Regions from separate parts of the Streptomyces sp. NPDC100445 genome, predicted to be linked through region 2. Evidence: riboswitches for the same ligand, from Rfam matches in the RefSeq annotation. Region 2 holds a riboswitch; the other holds the start of a gene.
What was found. A riboswitch is a leader RNA that binds a small molecule or an ion and turns the genes downstream of it on or off. The one in region 2 is predicted to bind S-adenosylmethionine.
Positions count from the first base shown of each region.

Region 1 (6,982 bases), on a different contig from region 2:
GTGCCCTCGGCGGCGACCTCGGCCGAGCCGCCGGTGTAGGTGCGCAGGATGGTGGGGATGCGAACGGTCACGCTCATGCGAGGCCAGCCTCTCGGAAGGAGTCCAGGGTCGGGCGGATGGTGGCGGTGAGGCCGGTCCCGGCCACCGCGTCCAGGGTCTTCAGGCCGTCGCCGGTGTTGAGGACGACGGTGGTCTTCGCCGGGTCCAGCACGCCGTTCTCGATCAGCTTGCGGGTGACGCCCACGGTGACGCCGCCGGCGGTCTCCGCGAAGATGCCCTCGGTCCGCGCCAGCAGCCGGATCGCGTCCACGATCTGCTCGTCGGTGACGTCCTCCACGGCACCGCCGGTGCGGCGCGCGATGTCCAGGACGTACGGGCCGTCGGCCGGGTTGCCGATGGCGAGCGACTTGGCGATGGTGTCCGGCTTCTGCGGGCGTACGACGTCGTGCCCGGCCTTGAAGGCGGCGGACACCGGCGAACAGCCCTCGGCCTGGGCGCCGAAGATGCGGTACGGCCGGTCCTCGACCAGTCCGAGCGCGATCAGCTCCCGGAGCCCCTTGTCGATCTTCGTGAGCTGGGAGCCGGAGGCGATCGGGACCACGATCTGGTCCGGCAGCCGCCAGCCGAGCTGCTCGCAGATCTCGTACGCGAGGGTCTTGGAGCCCTCCGCGTAGTACGGCCGCAGGTTGACGTTGACGAAGCCCCAGCCCTCGCCGGCCGAGTCGCCGATCAGCTCGGAGCAGAAGCGGTTCACGTCGTCGTAGTTGCCCTCGATGCCGACCAGCTCACCGCCGTAGACGGCGGCCATGACGACCTTGGCCTGTTCCAGGTCGTGCGGGATGAACACGCAGGAGCGCAGGCCGGCCCGGGCGGCGGCGGCGCCGACCGCGCCGGCCAGGTTGCCCGTGGAGGAGCAGGACAGGGTGGTGAAACCGAAGGCGCGGGCGGCCTCCAGTGCCTGGGCGACGACCCGGTCCTTGAAGGAGTGCGTCGGGTTGCCGGAGTCGTCCTTCACATACAGCCCGCCGGTCACGCCCAGCTCGCGCGCCAGGTTGTCGGCCCTGACCAGCTCGGTCCAGCCCGGGTTCAGGTTGGGCTTGCCGGCGACGTCCGCGGGGACGGGCAGCAGGGGTGCGTAGCGCCAGATGTTCGCGGGTCCCGCCTCGATGCGGCGGCGCAGCTCTTCGGTGTCGTGGGCGGAGAAGTCGTAGGCGATCTCCAGCGGCCCGAAACACTCCTCGCAGGCGAAGACCGGGCCGAGCGGGACGCGGTGGCCGCACTCGCGGCAGCTCAGGGCGGTGGCGGGGCCGAGGTCGACGGTGGAACCGCTGGTGCTTGCAACTGTCTGCACAGCCATGGAGGCGAGGCCCTTTCTCCTCATCTTCCTCACGACGCACTTCGCCGTGAGACGGATTTGGCACCTTCCCTAGCCGGGAGCCTCGCGCAGCGATCAGAGCTGATCTACGAGAACCGACTGGAGGGTTGCCGGGGCTTCATCGGGCCGTGTCCCTCTGCCCCTCTGGATGAGCAATATGTGGTTGTGGACGCGGGCGACCCCCGACATGCGATGGTCACCGGCGTTGTCCAAGACTGTAACCGAAGGCCAGGACAGTTGAGATAGTCGTCCGTACCGCGAGATGGATCACACCCTGTGTGTGGTCGTGACAGTGAGGAGCCGCAGACCGTGCTGGAAGAAGTCGAGCGCTGGCTGGCCGACCGCTCCTGGTCCGTGACCGACCGACCGCTCCACCGGATCCTGGCCGCCAAGCAGCGCACCGGCCAGACGATCAGCGTCGTGCTGCCCGCGCTCGACGAGGAGGAGACCGTCGGCGACATCGTCGCGGTCATCCGCCACGACCTCGTGGAGCAGATACCGCTGGTCGACGAGATCGTCGTCGTCGACTCCGGCTCCACCGACCGCACCGCGCAGGTCGCCGCGCGCGCCGGCGCCCGGGTCGTCCACCGCGACGACATCCTGCCCCGCATCCCCGCCGTCCCCGGCAAGGGCGAGGTGCTGTGGCGCTCGCTGCTGGTGACCGGCGGGGACATCGTCTGCTTCATCGACGCGGACCTGCGCGAGTTCTCCTCCGACTTCGTCTCGGGGATCGTCGGCCCGCTGCTCACCGACCCCGGAGTCGACCTGGTCAAGGCGATGTACGACCGCCCGCTCGGCGGCGCGGCCGGACAGGGCGGCCGGGTCACCGAGCTGATGGCCCGCCCGCTGCTCAACATGCACTGGCCGCAGCTGGCCGGCTTCGTGCAGCCGCTGGGCGGCGAGTACGCGGCCCGCCGCTCCCTGCTGGAGCAGCTGCCGTTCCCCGTCGGCTACGGCGTGGAGCTGGGGATGCTGGTGGACGCGCTGCACCTGGTCGGCCTGGACGCGCTGGCCCAGGTCGACGTGGGTGTGCGCCTCCACCGCCACCAGGACGGGCAGGCCCTGGGCCGGATGGCCGCCGCGATCTACCGCACCGCGCAGCTCCGGCTGGCCCGCGGGCACCTGGTGCGGCCCGCGCTGACCCAGTTCGAGCGGGGCGCGGACGGGTTCGAGCCGCGCACCTACTCGGTGGACACCGAGGAACGGCCGCCCATGGTGGAGATCGCCGAGTACGCCGAGCGGAAGGTGGCGTGAACGGGCCGTATACGGTCCCCTTCCGGGACGGACCGTACGTTTGAGCGTTTCCGGGCCGGGCTAGGTTGAGGCGTATGGCTTCCTCGCACGGCGCTGCTGAACAGGCTCAGGTGCTGGTCGCGTCCAATCGCGGCCCGGTTTCGTATCAGATCGACGAGGGGGGCTCGCTGCACGCCCGGCGGGGCGGTGGCGGGCTCGTCTCCGGCCTGTCGGCCATCGGGTCCGACGCGGACTCCGTGTGGGTGTGCGCCGCGCTCGGCGACGGCGACCGGGAGGCGGTGCGGCGCGCGGACGGTGGGCTGCTGCCGGCCGCGGACACCGGCGGGCAGCGGGTGCGGATGCTCGACATCGACCCGGCGGTGCACGCCGAGGCCTACAACGACATCGCCAACTCGGTGCTCTGGTTCGTCCACCACATGCTCTACCAGACCCCGCTGGAGCCGGTCTTCGACGCGGAGTTCCGGCGGCACTGGGCGTCCTACCGCGCCTACAACCAGGCGTTCGCCGAGGCGCTGGCCGAGGAGGCCGCCGAGGGCGCCGCGGTGCTGATCCAGGACTACCACCTGGCCCTCGCCCCGCGCATGCTCCGCGAACTCCGCCCCGACCTGCGCATCGGCCACTTCTCGCACACCCCGTGGGCGCCGCCGGACTACTTCCGGCTGCTGCCCGACGACATCGCCGCCGAGCTGCTCGGCGGCATCCTGGGCGCGGACCGGGCGGCGTTCCTCACCCGGCGGTGGGCGGACGCCTTCACCGCCTGCTGCCAGGTGGTCCTCGGTGCCGACGCCCCCGCCGGCACCCGGATCGGGGTGCACGGCCTCGGCGCGGACGCGGACTTCCTGCGGACGCGGGCCCACCGGGACGACGTGGCCGAGCGGATGGCGGCGCTGCGCGAGGAGATCGGCCCGGGCCCGGACGGGACGGCGCGCCGGACGATCGTGCGGGTCGACCGCACCGAGCTGTCCAAGAACATCGTGCGCGGCCTGCTGGCCTACCGGCAGCTGCTCGACGACCACCCCGAATGGCGGGAGAAGGTCGTCCACGTGGCCTTCGCCTACCCGTCCCGGCAGGACCTCGCCGTGTACCGCGAGTACACCGCCGAGGTGCGGCGGGTCGCGGACGACATCAACGAGCGGTACGGCACGGCGGGCTGGACGCCGGTCGTGCTGCACGTGAAGGACGACTTCGCGCGTTCCCTGGCCGCCTACCGGCTGGCCGACGTGGCCCTGGTGAACCCCATCCGCGACGGCATGAACCTGGTCGCCAAGGAGGTCCCGGTGGTCTCCGACGAGGGCTGCGCGCTGGTGCTGTCGCGGGAGGCGGGGGCGTACGAGGAGCTGGGCGAGGACGCGATCGTGGTGAACCCGTACGACATCGGGGGGACGGCGGACGCGCTGCACACGGCCCTGAGCGTACCGGCGGCCGAGCGGGCGGAGCGGTCCAAGCGCCTGGCCGCGGCGGCGACCGCGCTCCCCCCGGCCCGCTGGTTCCTGGACCAACTGAACGCCCTACGCGACTGACACCGCCACCGGGCCGGCCGGGCCCCTGGGTCCGGCCGGCCCGGCGCCCGGGGAGCCCGCCGGCCGCCGGCCGCTGTTGCGCGGCACGCCGGACCCGACCGAAGCGGCGAGCCACGCAGCCGCCCGGCCGCGAACCGGACCCGTCGGGGCGGCTGCCCCACCGAGCCGACCGCCCGACGCCCCCGGCCCGGCGCCCTTCGAAGCCCCCTGGTGTGCGGCACACCGGTCCCGACCGGAGCGGTGACCCGCGACGCTGAACCGGCCGCAGGCCGGGCGCGCCCGGACGAGAGCCCCCGCCGAGCCGACCGGCCGACGCCCGACGCCCCGGACCCGGCGCCCCGGGGAACGGCCGCCCCCCGGACCACCACGTCGGCCCGGCGCCCTTCGAAGCCCCCTGGTGTGCGGCACACCGGTCCCGACCGGACCGGTGATCCAGGCAGCCGCCAGGCCGCAGACCGGACTCGCCCCGACGGGTGCCCTACCGAGCCGACCGACCGACCCACGGCGCCCCGGCCCGAGAGCGGCCCCCGGACCACGTCGGCCCGATGCCCTTCGGAGCCCGCTGGTGTGCGGCACACCGGGCCGACCGGAGCGGTGATCCATGCAGCCGCCCGGCCGCGAACCGGACCCGTCGGGGCGGCTGCCCCACCGAGCCGACCGCCCGACGCCCCGGGCCCGGCGCCCTTCCAAGCCCACTGGTGTGCGGCGCACCGGACCCGACCGGAGCAGTGGCCCGCGAAGCCGGCCGGCCTCCGAGCTGGGCCAGCCGGACCGATCCGGTCGACCGTCGTGCCCTCGACCGGCCGACCCAGTGACCTGCGGGAGGGGTCGAGGACCCCGGCCGCACCGGACCGATGCCCCGGGGAGCCGACGGATCGGGGTCAGTTGCCCGCGCGACCCCAGCCGACACCTCGGCCCCGTAGGCGCGGTGTTCCCTGGGGTCGGGCAGGGGGTCAGGAGAGGTGGGTGGCGAGGTCTCGGAGGAGGGTCACGACTCCTTCCGGGCCGGCCACCACCAGGTCGGCCCGTTCCGCCAACTCGGTGACCTCCGTGCTGCCGCTGCACACCAGGAGGCCGGGGGTGCCGGCGGCGCGGAGTTCGTCGACGGCGGCGAAGGCGGGCAGGTCGCCCAGGTCGTCACCGACGTAGACGACGCAGCCGGCCCGGGTGGCGCGGGCGTGGTCCAGGAGGGCCACGCCCTTGTCCATGCCCGGCGGGCGGAGTTCGAGGACCAGGCGGCCGGGTTCGACGATCAGGCCGTGCCGGGTGGCGAGGCCGGCGAGCGGGCCGCGCAGGGCGTCGAACGCGGCCTGCGGGTCGGCGGCGCGGCGGGTGTGCACCGCGAGCGCCCGGCCCTTCTCCTCGATCCACGTGCCCTGCCCGGCGCCGGCGCGCTCCAGCAGGCCGGGCAGTTCGGCGCGGGCGGCGGCCACGCCCGGGTGCGGGGGCGGCGCGGTGACCGTGCCGGTGGCCGCCTCCCAGCGTTCGGCGCCGTAGTGGCCGAGAACGGTGAGGTGCTCCAGGCCGGGGACGTCCGCGAAGCCGCCGTAGCGGACCGCCACCTCGGGCGGCCGGCCGGTGATCACGGCGACGGAGGCCACCTCGGGGGCGAGCGCGGCCAGCGCGGGCACGGCCCCGGGGTGGGCGCGGGCCTGTTCGGGGTCGGCGACGATCGGGGCCAGGGTGCCGTCGAAGTCCAGGCCGATCACGGCGTCACGGGGCCGGGCGAGCAGCGCGGCGAGCCCGTCCCGGCCGGCCTGGGTGGTCGGGAGCGGCAGCGGGTGCAGGGAGTCCGTCGTGTGGGTGCCCATACCGCGACCCTATCCACGGAAGGCCCGTCCACTCCTCAGCGTTCGGCGCGCCGCGTCCGCCGGATCCGGCGCAGCCGGTTGACGGTGACCGGATCGTGGGCCAGGGCACGGGCGTCGTCCAGCAGGGCGTTGAGGAGTTGGTAGTACCGGACGGGGGACAGGTCGAGTTCCTCGCGGATCGCCCGTTCCTTCGCGCCGGGGCCGGGGAACGCCCGGCGCTCCAGCGCGAGGATGGCCTTCTCGCGGCTGCCGAGTTCCATGGCGACCACGGTAGCGCCGGGCACGGACAGCCCGGCTAGCCGGCGGTGCCGCTGTCGGCGGCCGTGGCCGCGGACTGGATGCGGGTCAGGACGCCGGAGGCACTGCCGCCGGGGGCGACGGCCTGCCCGATGTCCTGCTTCACGGCCGCGCTGACCGACGCCCAGGAGGTCTTGCCGACGGGGTACAGCTCCGACGTGGGCAGCTGGTCCAGGAAGGGCCGCAGGACCTTGTCGGAGGCCTTGCCGGAGGTGCTCATGGCGGTGGAGGCGGAGCCGGTGACCGGCAGCAGCCCGTAGGTGCGGGAGAAGGCGAGGACGTTCTTCTGGTTGTAGACGAAGTCCAGGAAGTCGCCGATCTGGTCGGCGTGGCCGTTCTGCCGGAAGCCCATCATCCAGTCGGCGACGCCCATGGAGGCGCGCGCCTTGCCGGTTCGGCCCGGCATCGGCACCGTGCCGAACTTCACGCCCTTGCGGGCGGCCTGCTGGATCAGGGTGGGGTGGCCGTTGAGCATGCCGACCTGGCCGTCGGCGAAGGCGGCGAAGGCGGCGGCGCGGTTGAGCTTGCCGGGGGCGACGGGGCCGGTCAGGTCCTTGGAGACCAGTTCGTCCTTGAGCCAGGCGAAGGTCTGCATGTTCTGGGCGGAGTCGATGGTGTAGGTGCCGACGTCGTCGGTGTAACCGCTGCCGCCGCTGAGCAGCCACTGCATGGTCTCGGCCTGGGCCTCCTCGGGGCCGAGCGGCAGCGCGTACGGGTACTTCACG
Region 1 covers NZ_JBIVZV010000005.1:134,678-141,659, reverse strand. Annotated here, with positions in the region: gene ACIQVT_RS14765 (MoaD/ThiS family protein) at 1-77, opposite strand, end outside; gene thrC (threonine synthase) at 74-1,357, opposite strand; SAM riboswitch class I at 1,375-1,530, opposite strand; gene ACIQVT_RS14755 (glucosyl-3-phosphoglycerate synthase) at 1,685-2,629, shown strand; gene ACIQVT_RS14750 (trehalose-6-phosphate synthase) at 2,704-4,149, shown strand; gene otsB (trehalose-phosphatase) at 5,103-5,960, opposite strand; gene ACIQVT_RS14740 (DUF3263 domain-containing protein) at 5,996-6,220, opposite strand; gene ACIQVT_RS14735 (extracellular solute-binding protein) at 6,256-6,982, opposite strand, start outside.
Region 1: another riboswitch for S-adenosylmethionine. It lies ahead of thrC (threonine synthase); the one in region 2 lies ahead of ACIQVT_RS07965 (aminotransferase class V-fold PLP-dependent enzyme).

Region 2 (6,982 bases):
TTCTTCTTCCTGGTGTTCGGCTTCATCGCCCTCATCGCCGGCATCGCGTCCATCAACCCGATCTGGGCGATGGGCCCCTACCGGCCGGACCAGGTCTCCACGGGCGCCCAGCCCGACTGGTACATGGGCTTCGCCGAGGGTCTCGTCCGCGCCATGCCGGGCTGGGAGATCAACTTCTGGGGCCACACGCTGGTCCTGGGCGTGTTCGTCCCGCTGGTGCTGTTCGGCCTGTTCCTCGCGGTGATCGCGCTGTACCCGTTCATCGAGTCCTGGATCACCGGTGACAAGCGCGAGCACCACATCCTGGACCGGCCGCGCAACGCCCCGACCCGCACCGCCTTCGGCGCCGCCTGGGTCGCCGGCTACGTGATCATGCTGATCGGTGGCGGCAACGACATCATCGCCACCCACTTCCACCTGTCGATCAACGCGGTCACCTGGTTCGTCCGGATCGCGTTCTTCGCCGGGCCGGTGCTCACGTTCATCGCCACCCGCCGGATCTGCCTCGGCCTCCAGCGCCGCGACCGCGACAAGGTGCTGCACGGCCGCGAGACCGGCATCATCAAGCGGCTGCCGCACGGCGAGTTCATCGAGGTGCACGAGCCGCTCAGCCAGGAGCAGCTGCACACGCTGACCGCGCACGAGCAGTACCGGCCCGCCGAGATCGGTCCGACGACCGACGAGAACGGCGTCGAGCGCAAGGTCGGCTCCTCCCAGAAGCTGCGGGTGAAGCTCTCCAACGCCTACTACGGCGAGGACAGCCAGATCCCGAAGCCGACCGTCGAGGAGTTCAAGGAGATCACGAGCGGCCACGGCCACCACTGATCCCCCCGTCGCCACACCACGCAGAAGGGCCCCGTCCGCCTCGCGGACGGGGCCCTTCGCGGTGCCCGCGGCTGGATAGGGTGGGGGGCGACGGAGCAGGACTGTGTACGAGGAGCGGCTGATGAGCGCTGTGACCCCCGCTGGAGGCGACACCACGGCGGACCGCTCCTGGCCCGTCCTCCTGAACGGGCTGCTCCAGGGCCAGGACCTGGCCGCCGACGACACCGCGTGGGCGATGGACCGCATCATGCGCGGCGAGGCGACCGACGCCCAGATCGCCGGCTTCGCGGTGGCGCTGCGGGCGAAGGGGCAGACGGTCCAGGAGATCACCGGCCTGGTCCGCACGATGTACGAGCACGCGCACGTCATCGAGGTGCCCGGCCGCACCGTCGACATCGTCGGCACGGGCGGCGACGGGGCCCGGACGGTGAACATCTCCACCATGTCCTCGCTGGTCGTGGCCGGCACGGGCGCGAAGGTCGTCAAGCACGGCAACCGGGCCGCGTCCTCGGCGTCCGGCTCCTCCGACGTGCTGGAGAAGCTCGGCGTCAACCTCGACCTGACCCCGCGCCGGGTCGTGGAGGTCGCGGAGGAGGCCGGCATCACCTTCTGCTTCGCGGTGAAGTTCCACCCGGCGCTGCGCCACGTGGGCGCGGCTCGCGGGCAGCTGGGCATCCGGACCGTGTTCAACCTGCTCGGCCCGCTGACCAACCCGGCGCGGGTGCGGGCCCAGGCGGTCGGCGTCGCCGTCGCGCACGAGGCCCCGATCGTCGCGGGCGTCCTCGCCGAACGCGGCAACTCCTCCCTCGTCTTCCGCGGCGACGACGGCCTGGACGAGCTGACGACGACGGCCACCTCCCGGGTGTGGGTGGTCCGCGACGGCCGGGTCCGCGAGGAGTCCTTCGACCCCCGTGACGCCGGCCTCGACCTGGTCCCGGTGGAGGCGCTGCGCGGCGGCGACCCGGCCCACAACGCCGAGGTGGCCCGCCGCCTCCTCGACGGGGAGCGGGGGCCCGTACGGGACGCCGTCCTGCTGAACTCGGCGGCCGCCCTGGTGGCCCTGGAGCCGACGGACGCGTCGCTCACCGAGCAGCTCCGCGCGGGCATGGCGAAGGCCGCGGAGTCGGTCGACTCGGGCGCGGCCCGGCGGGTGCTGGAGCGCTGGGTGGCGGCCAGCAACGCCTGACCGCACCGCGGTGTCGTCCCGCGATCCGGACACGGGTTGCGGGGCGACGATCAGTTCGCGTACTTTCTTGCACCAGGTCATGAGTGACAGTCATGAGGCCCCGGCCGACTGTCCGGCAACCCTCCGTCCGTGGCGGGGTGCCCCGGGTGAAGACCAGGCCGTGGACAGCAAGGTCCGCGGCAAGCGCGGATCCCTCGCACACTCCCGGCAGTGTGGGACCAGGGATCCTGGTCGTCGAGGAGCCTCCCGTGAGTCAGCGAATGCGCTAGGGCCGCAGAGCCCCGCCTCCGCATCCCCCTGTCACCCCACCGACGCTCGAGCACGTCCGCTCGCCCGGTGGCTTCCACCTGCCTTAACGGGAGTCCAGCCATGTCCGTCTCCACCCCCGCCGCCGACCGGTCCCTCCACGCCCCGCTGCCCGTGCTGGGCGCCGACGTCACCGTCCCGCTCGTCACCGGCGGCGAGGTCGCCTACGCCGCGCTCGACTACGCGGCCAGCGCCCCCGCCCTCCAGCGGGTGTGGGACGACGTCGCGGCCTACGCCCCGTACTACGGCAGCGTGCACCGGGGTGCCGGCTACCTCTCGCAGCTCTCCACCGACCTGTTCGAGAACGCCCGCAGGACCGTCGGCGAGTTCCTCGGCTGCCGCCCGGACGACCAGGTCGTCTTCACCCGTTCGACCACCGACTCCCTCAACCTGCTGGCGCGCGCGGTCCCGGACGGCTGCCAGGTCTTCGTCTTCGAGACCGAGCACCACGCCTCCCTGCTGCCCTGGCGGGACGCCCGGGTGACCTACCTCGACGCCCCGCGCACCCCGCGGCAGGCCCTGGAGACCCTGGAGCGGGCCCTCGCCGACCGCGACCCCCACGGCCCGGCCCTGGTGTGCGTCACCGGCGCCTCCAACGTCACCGGCGAGCTGTGGCCGGTGCGCGAGCTGGCCGCCGCCGCGCACGCCCACGGCGCCCGCATCGTCCTGGACGCCGCCCAGCTGGCCCCCCACCACCCGGTGGACGTCCGCGACCTCGACGTCGACTGGGTCGCCTTCTCCGGCCACAAGCTGTACGCCCCGTTCGGCTCCGGCGTCCTGGCCGGCCGCGCCGACTGGCTCCGGGCGGCCGACCCGTACCTCGCGGGCGGCGGCGCCAGCCGCCGGGTGACCCGGCGGCAGGACGGCGGGGTGGCCGTGGAGTGGCACGACAGCGCCGCCCGCCACGAGGCCGGCTCCCCGAACGTGATCGGCGCCTATTCCATCGCCGCCGCGTGCAAGGCCCTCACCGAGGCCGGCTGGGACACCCTGGTCGCCCGCGAGGAGCACCTGATCCGCACGGTCCGCGAGGGCCTCGCCGACGTCCCGGAGGTCAGGATCCTCTCCCTGTTCGGCGACGACGCCCCGCGCGTCGGTGTCCTGTCCTTCGTCGTCGAGGGCTGGAACAGCTCGCACTTCGCCGCCGCCCTCTCCGCCGAGTACGGCATCGGCGTCCGCGACGGCCTGTTCTGCGCCCACCCCCTGGTCCGCACCCTGCTGGGCACCGACCCGCAGACCCAGGGGGAGTGCGGCGCCCCGGAGGCGGCCCCGGGCGAGAAGTCGCTGAACGCCGTCCGGGTCAGCTTCGGCGCCGGCACCCCCGACGAGCACGTCGAGCGCTTCGTGGCCGCCGTGCGCGAGCTGGTGCGGGACGGGGCCCGCTGGCGCTACCGCACGGAGGACGGCCGCTGCGTCCCGGCGGTCTGAGCCCGGCGCGATCCGAACGAGAGGGCCTAGTTGTCGAGGCCGATCGCGAAGGCGGCTTCCAGGTCGTGCTGGGAGTAGGTGCGGAACGCGACGTGCGTGTCGGTGGCCTCGACGCCGGGGATCTTGCTGATCCGGCCGGGGATGATCTCGGCGAGGTCCTCGTGCTGCCCGACCCGGACCATGGCGATCAGGTCGTAGGTGCCGGTGACCGAGAAGACCTCGCTGACGCTCTCCAGCGCGGCGATGCGCTCCGCGATCTCGGGGATCCGGTCCACGCTGGTCTTGATCAGGACGATCGCGGTGATCACGGCTGTGTCTCTCCCTCGGTGACCGGAGCTGGTGCGGCCCTCACTCTAGTCGCCCGCCCGTCGGCCACCGCCGCGCCGGGACCGCCCGCGCGGCGGTGGCCGCGTCCGTAGCGCGCCCACGCGTAGCAGAACCCCAGGCCGAACCCGACCAGGTGCGCGAGGTAGGCCACCCCGGGCCCGTCGGAGGCCCGCCCCGCCGCGAACCACTGGAGCGCCGCCCAGAACGGCAGCACCACCCACGCCGGGAAGCGCAGCGGCAGGAAGAACAGGAACGGCAGGAGACTGGTCACCCGGGCGCGGGGGAACAGGTAGAGCAAGGCTCCGAGGACCGCCGAGATCGCCCCGGAGGCGCCGACCAGCGACTGCTCGGAGGTGGCGTTGGCGGCCGCGTAGCCCAGCAGGGCGAGGTAGCCGCAGCCGACGTAGAACAGGGTGAACTCCACCCGTCCCATGCGTTCCTCGGTCATCGCCCCGAAGACGAAGAGGAACAGCATGTTGCCGAGCAGGTGGACCCAGCCGCCGTGCACGAACAGCGCGGTGGCCGGCGTGAGCGCCTCCCGGGCCGGTCCGCCGAACAGCTGGCCCGGCACCACTCCCCAGCGCCGGAAGTACGTCCGCTGCGCGGCGAGCAGCGCGTCCCCGGTGCCGTACCCGGGGGTCAGCCCGGAGGCCGGGCCGAGGACGAAGATCAGGCAGCACAGGACGATGAGGCCGTACGTGATCGGTGCCGGGGTGCCCCGGACCCGCCCCAGTGTCCTGCCGGCCGCCGTGCTCCAGGTGCTGATCATGACTACAGAGCATGACGTAACGGGACGCAAGCCGACAGACCGCCTCGCCGCCGTGAACGGACGGGCGGCGACCACCCGGCAGGCCGTAGGGTTACGAGCCACACGCGCCGGGGAACGGCGCGGACCGACACGAGAAGGAAGCGGACAGTCACGATGACGGTTCCCCTGCCGACGGCCACGACACGATGGCGCTGCACCCTGTGCGGCAACCTGACCCGTTTCGACGTGACCCGCTCCTCCAAGGTCGTCGAGTACGTCCACCTCGACCTCGCCGGCGAGCCGACGGTGGAGGAGCGCGAGGTGGTCGGTGAGACCATCGAGTCGGTGCGCTGCCGCTGGTGCAACGCGGTGGACCAGGTGGAACTCGTGGACAGGCCGGGCGCCGGCTCCTGAGCGGAGCGGTCCCGCCGAGGCTTTCGGTATTGGGGTGTGACGGATGGTGGAGAGCGCGGACGGGGGGCCGGGCGACGGCACCGCCGAGGTGCTTGACCGTCCGCTGCCCGACGGCGTGCGCCGGCGGGTCGTGCAGATCGTCTCGGACGGCTTCGGCGGGCTGACCATGGCCGAACTTCCCGCCCAGTTGCGGCAGTACGCCCGGTTCGCCCCGAACCGCCGGGCCAAGTTCGCCGGCAACGCGATGGCGGCGGCGCTGGAGACCGACCCGCTCTTCCGGCAGCGGATCGGGGAGAAGTACAGAGAGGTCCAGCCGGAACTCGCCGGCGCCCTCGACTCCGGCTCGCCGCCCCCGGCCGCGGACCCGCTCGACGTGGCGGCCGCGGCCTACGTACTGCGCCCGGCGGGCTGGGTGAAGCTGGTCACCGCGGCCGGCGAGGAGGCCCAGCGCGCGGACGCCGAGCGGGCCGACGAGGAGAGCCGCGCCGAGCTGGAGAGGCTGCGCGCGGAACTGGCGCAGGCCCGCGACCACACCCGCGCCGAGACCGAACGGCTGCGCGCGGAGCTGGAGTCGGCGAAGCGGGAGGGCGAGTCGCTGCACCGCAAGCTGCGGGCCGCGCTCAGCGACGTCAAGCGGGGCGAGGCGGCGCTGCGCAAGGCGCACGCCGAGATGGACACCGCGCGCGCCGAGGCGCACGCGCGGGTGTCGGCGGCGGACAGCGAGTCCCGGCGGCTCAAGGCCCGCCTGAGCGAGGCGGAGGCCGCGCTGGAAGCCACCCGGCGGGCGGCCCGGGAGGGCCGCAGCGTGGAGGACATGCGGGTACGGCTGCTGCTCGACACCCTGCTGGAGGCGACCCAGGGCCTGCGGCGCGAACTCGCCCTGCCCCCGGTGTCCGTGCGCCCGGCCGAGACGGTCGACGCGGTCGAACCGGGCCGGATGACCCCGAAGGACATCGCGGCGCGCGCCCTGTCCGAGCATGACCCGGCCATCCTCGACCAGCTCCTGGCCCTCCCGCAGGCCCATCTGGTCGTCGACGGCTACAACGTGACCAAGACCGGCTATCCGCAGATGCCGCTGGAGAAGCAGCGGCTGCGGCTGCTGGGGCAGCTCTCCGCGCTCGCCGCGCAGACCGGGGCGGAGGTGACGTGCGTCTTCGACGGCGCCGAGCTGGCCGCGCCGGTGCTGCTCGCCCCGCCGCGCGGGGTGCGCGTGCTGTTCTCCAAGCCGGGCATCACGGCCGACGAGCTGATCCGCCAGCTCGTGCGCGCCGAACCGCCGGGGCGTCCGGTCATCGTCGCCTCCACCGACCGGGAGGTGGCCGACGGGGTCGCCAGGGCCGGTGCCCGTCCCGTGGCTTCTGCGGTGCTTCTGAAGCGACTGTCCTGAAGGCCCAACGGGCGCCATGCTTGCCCGAATTGACCCGAGTGACGTGCGACGGTGTGTCAACCGGCTCTCACTACCGGTGAGTCATGTGCAAAGAATGCATGGCGTGACAGGGTTTTTTCCTGTGAGGATTTGAACTGATCACAACTGTGTCACTAGGGTCTGGGCTCGAACCTCCGAACGGGTGATCACTCACAAGAAGGAGTTCGTCCTCCGTGGCGTCCCACCGTCGACCCAAGCAGCCCAGTCGCACCCGTGTGACCGTGCTGACCACCGCAGCCGCCGCTGCCGTCGCGCTCAGCGCGAACGCCGCCAACGCCGCCCCCAGCGAGAAGCTGAACAAGGACGAGGTGAAGGCCAAGGTCGA
Region 2 covers NZ_JBIVZV010000002.1:578,206-585,187, forward strand. Annotated here, with positions in the region: gene ACIQVT_RS07955 (cytochrome bc complex cytochrome b subunit) at 1-825, shown strand, start outside; gene trpD (anthranilate phosphoribosyltransferase) at 947-2,011, shown strand; SAM riboswitch class IV at 2,087-2,203, shown strand; gene ACIQVT_RS07965 (aminotransferase class V-fold PLP-dependent enzyme) at 2,381-3,742, shown strand; gene ACIQVT_RS07970 (Lrp/AsnC family transcriptional regulator) at 3,769-4,050, opposite strand; gene ACIQVT_RS07975 (rhomboid family intramembrane serine protease) at 4,047-4,838, opposite strand; gene ACIQVT_RS07980 (hypothetical protein) at 4,992-5,231, shown strand; gene ACIQVT_RS07985 (NYN domain-containing protein) at 5,275-6,618, shown strand; gene ACIQVT_RS07990 (NlpC/P60 family protein) at 6,831-6,982, shown strand, end outside.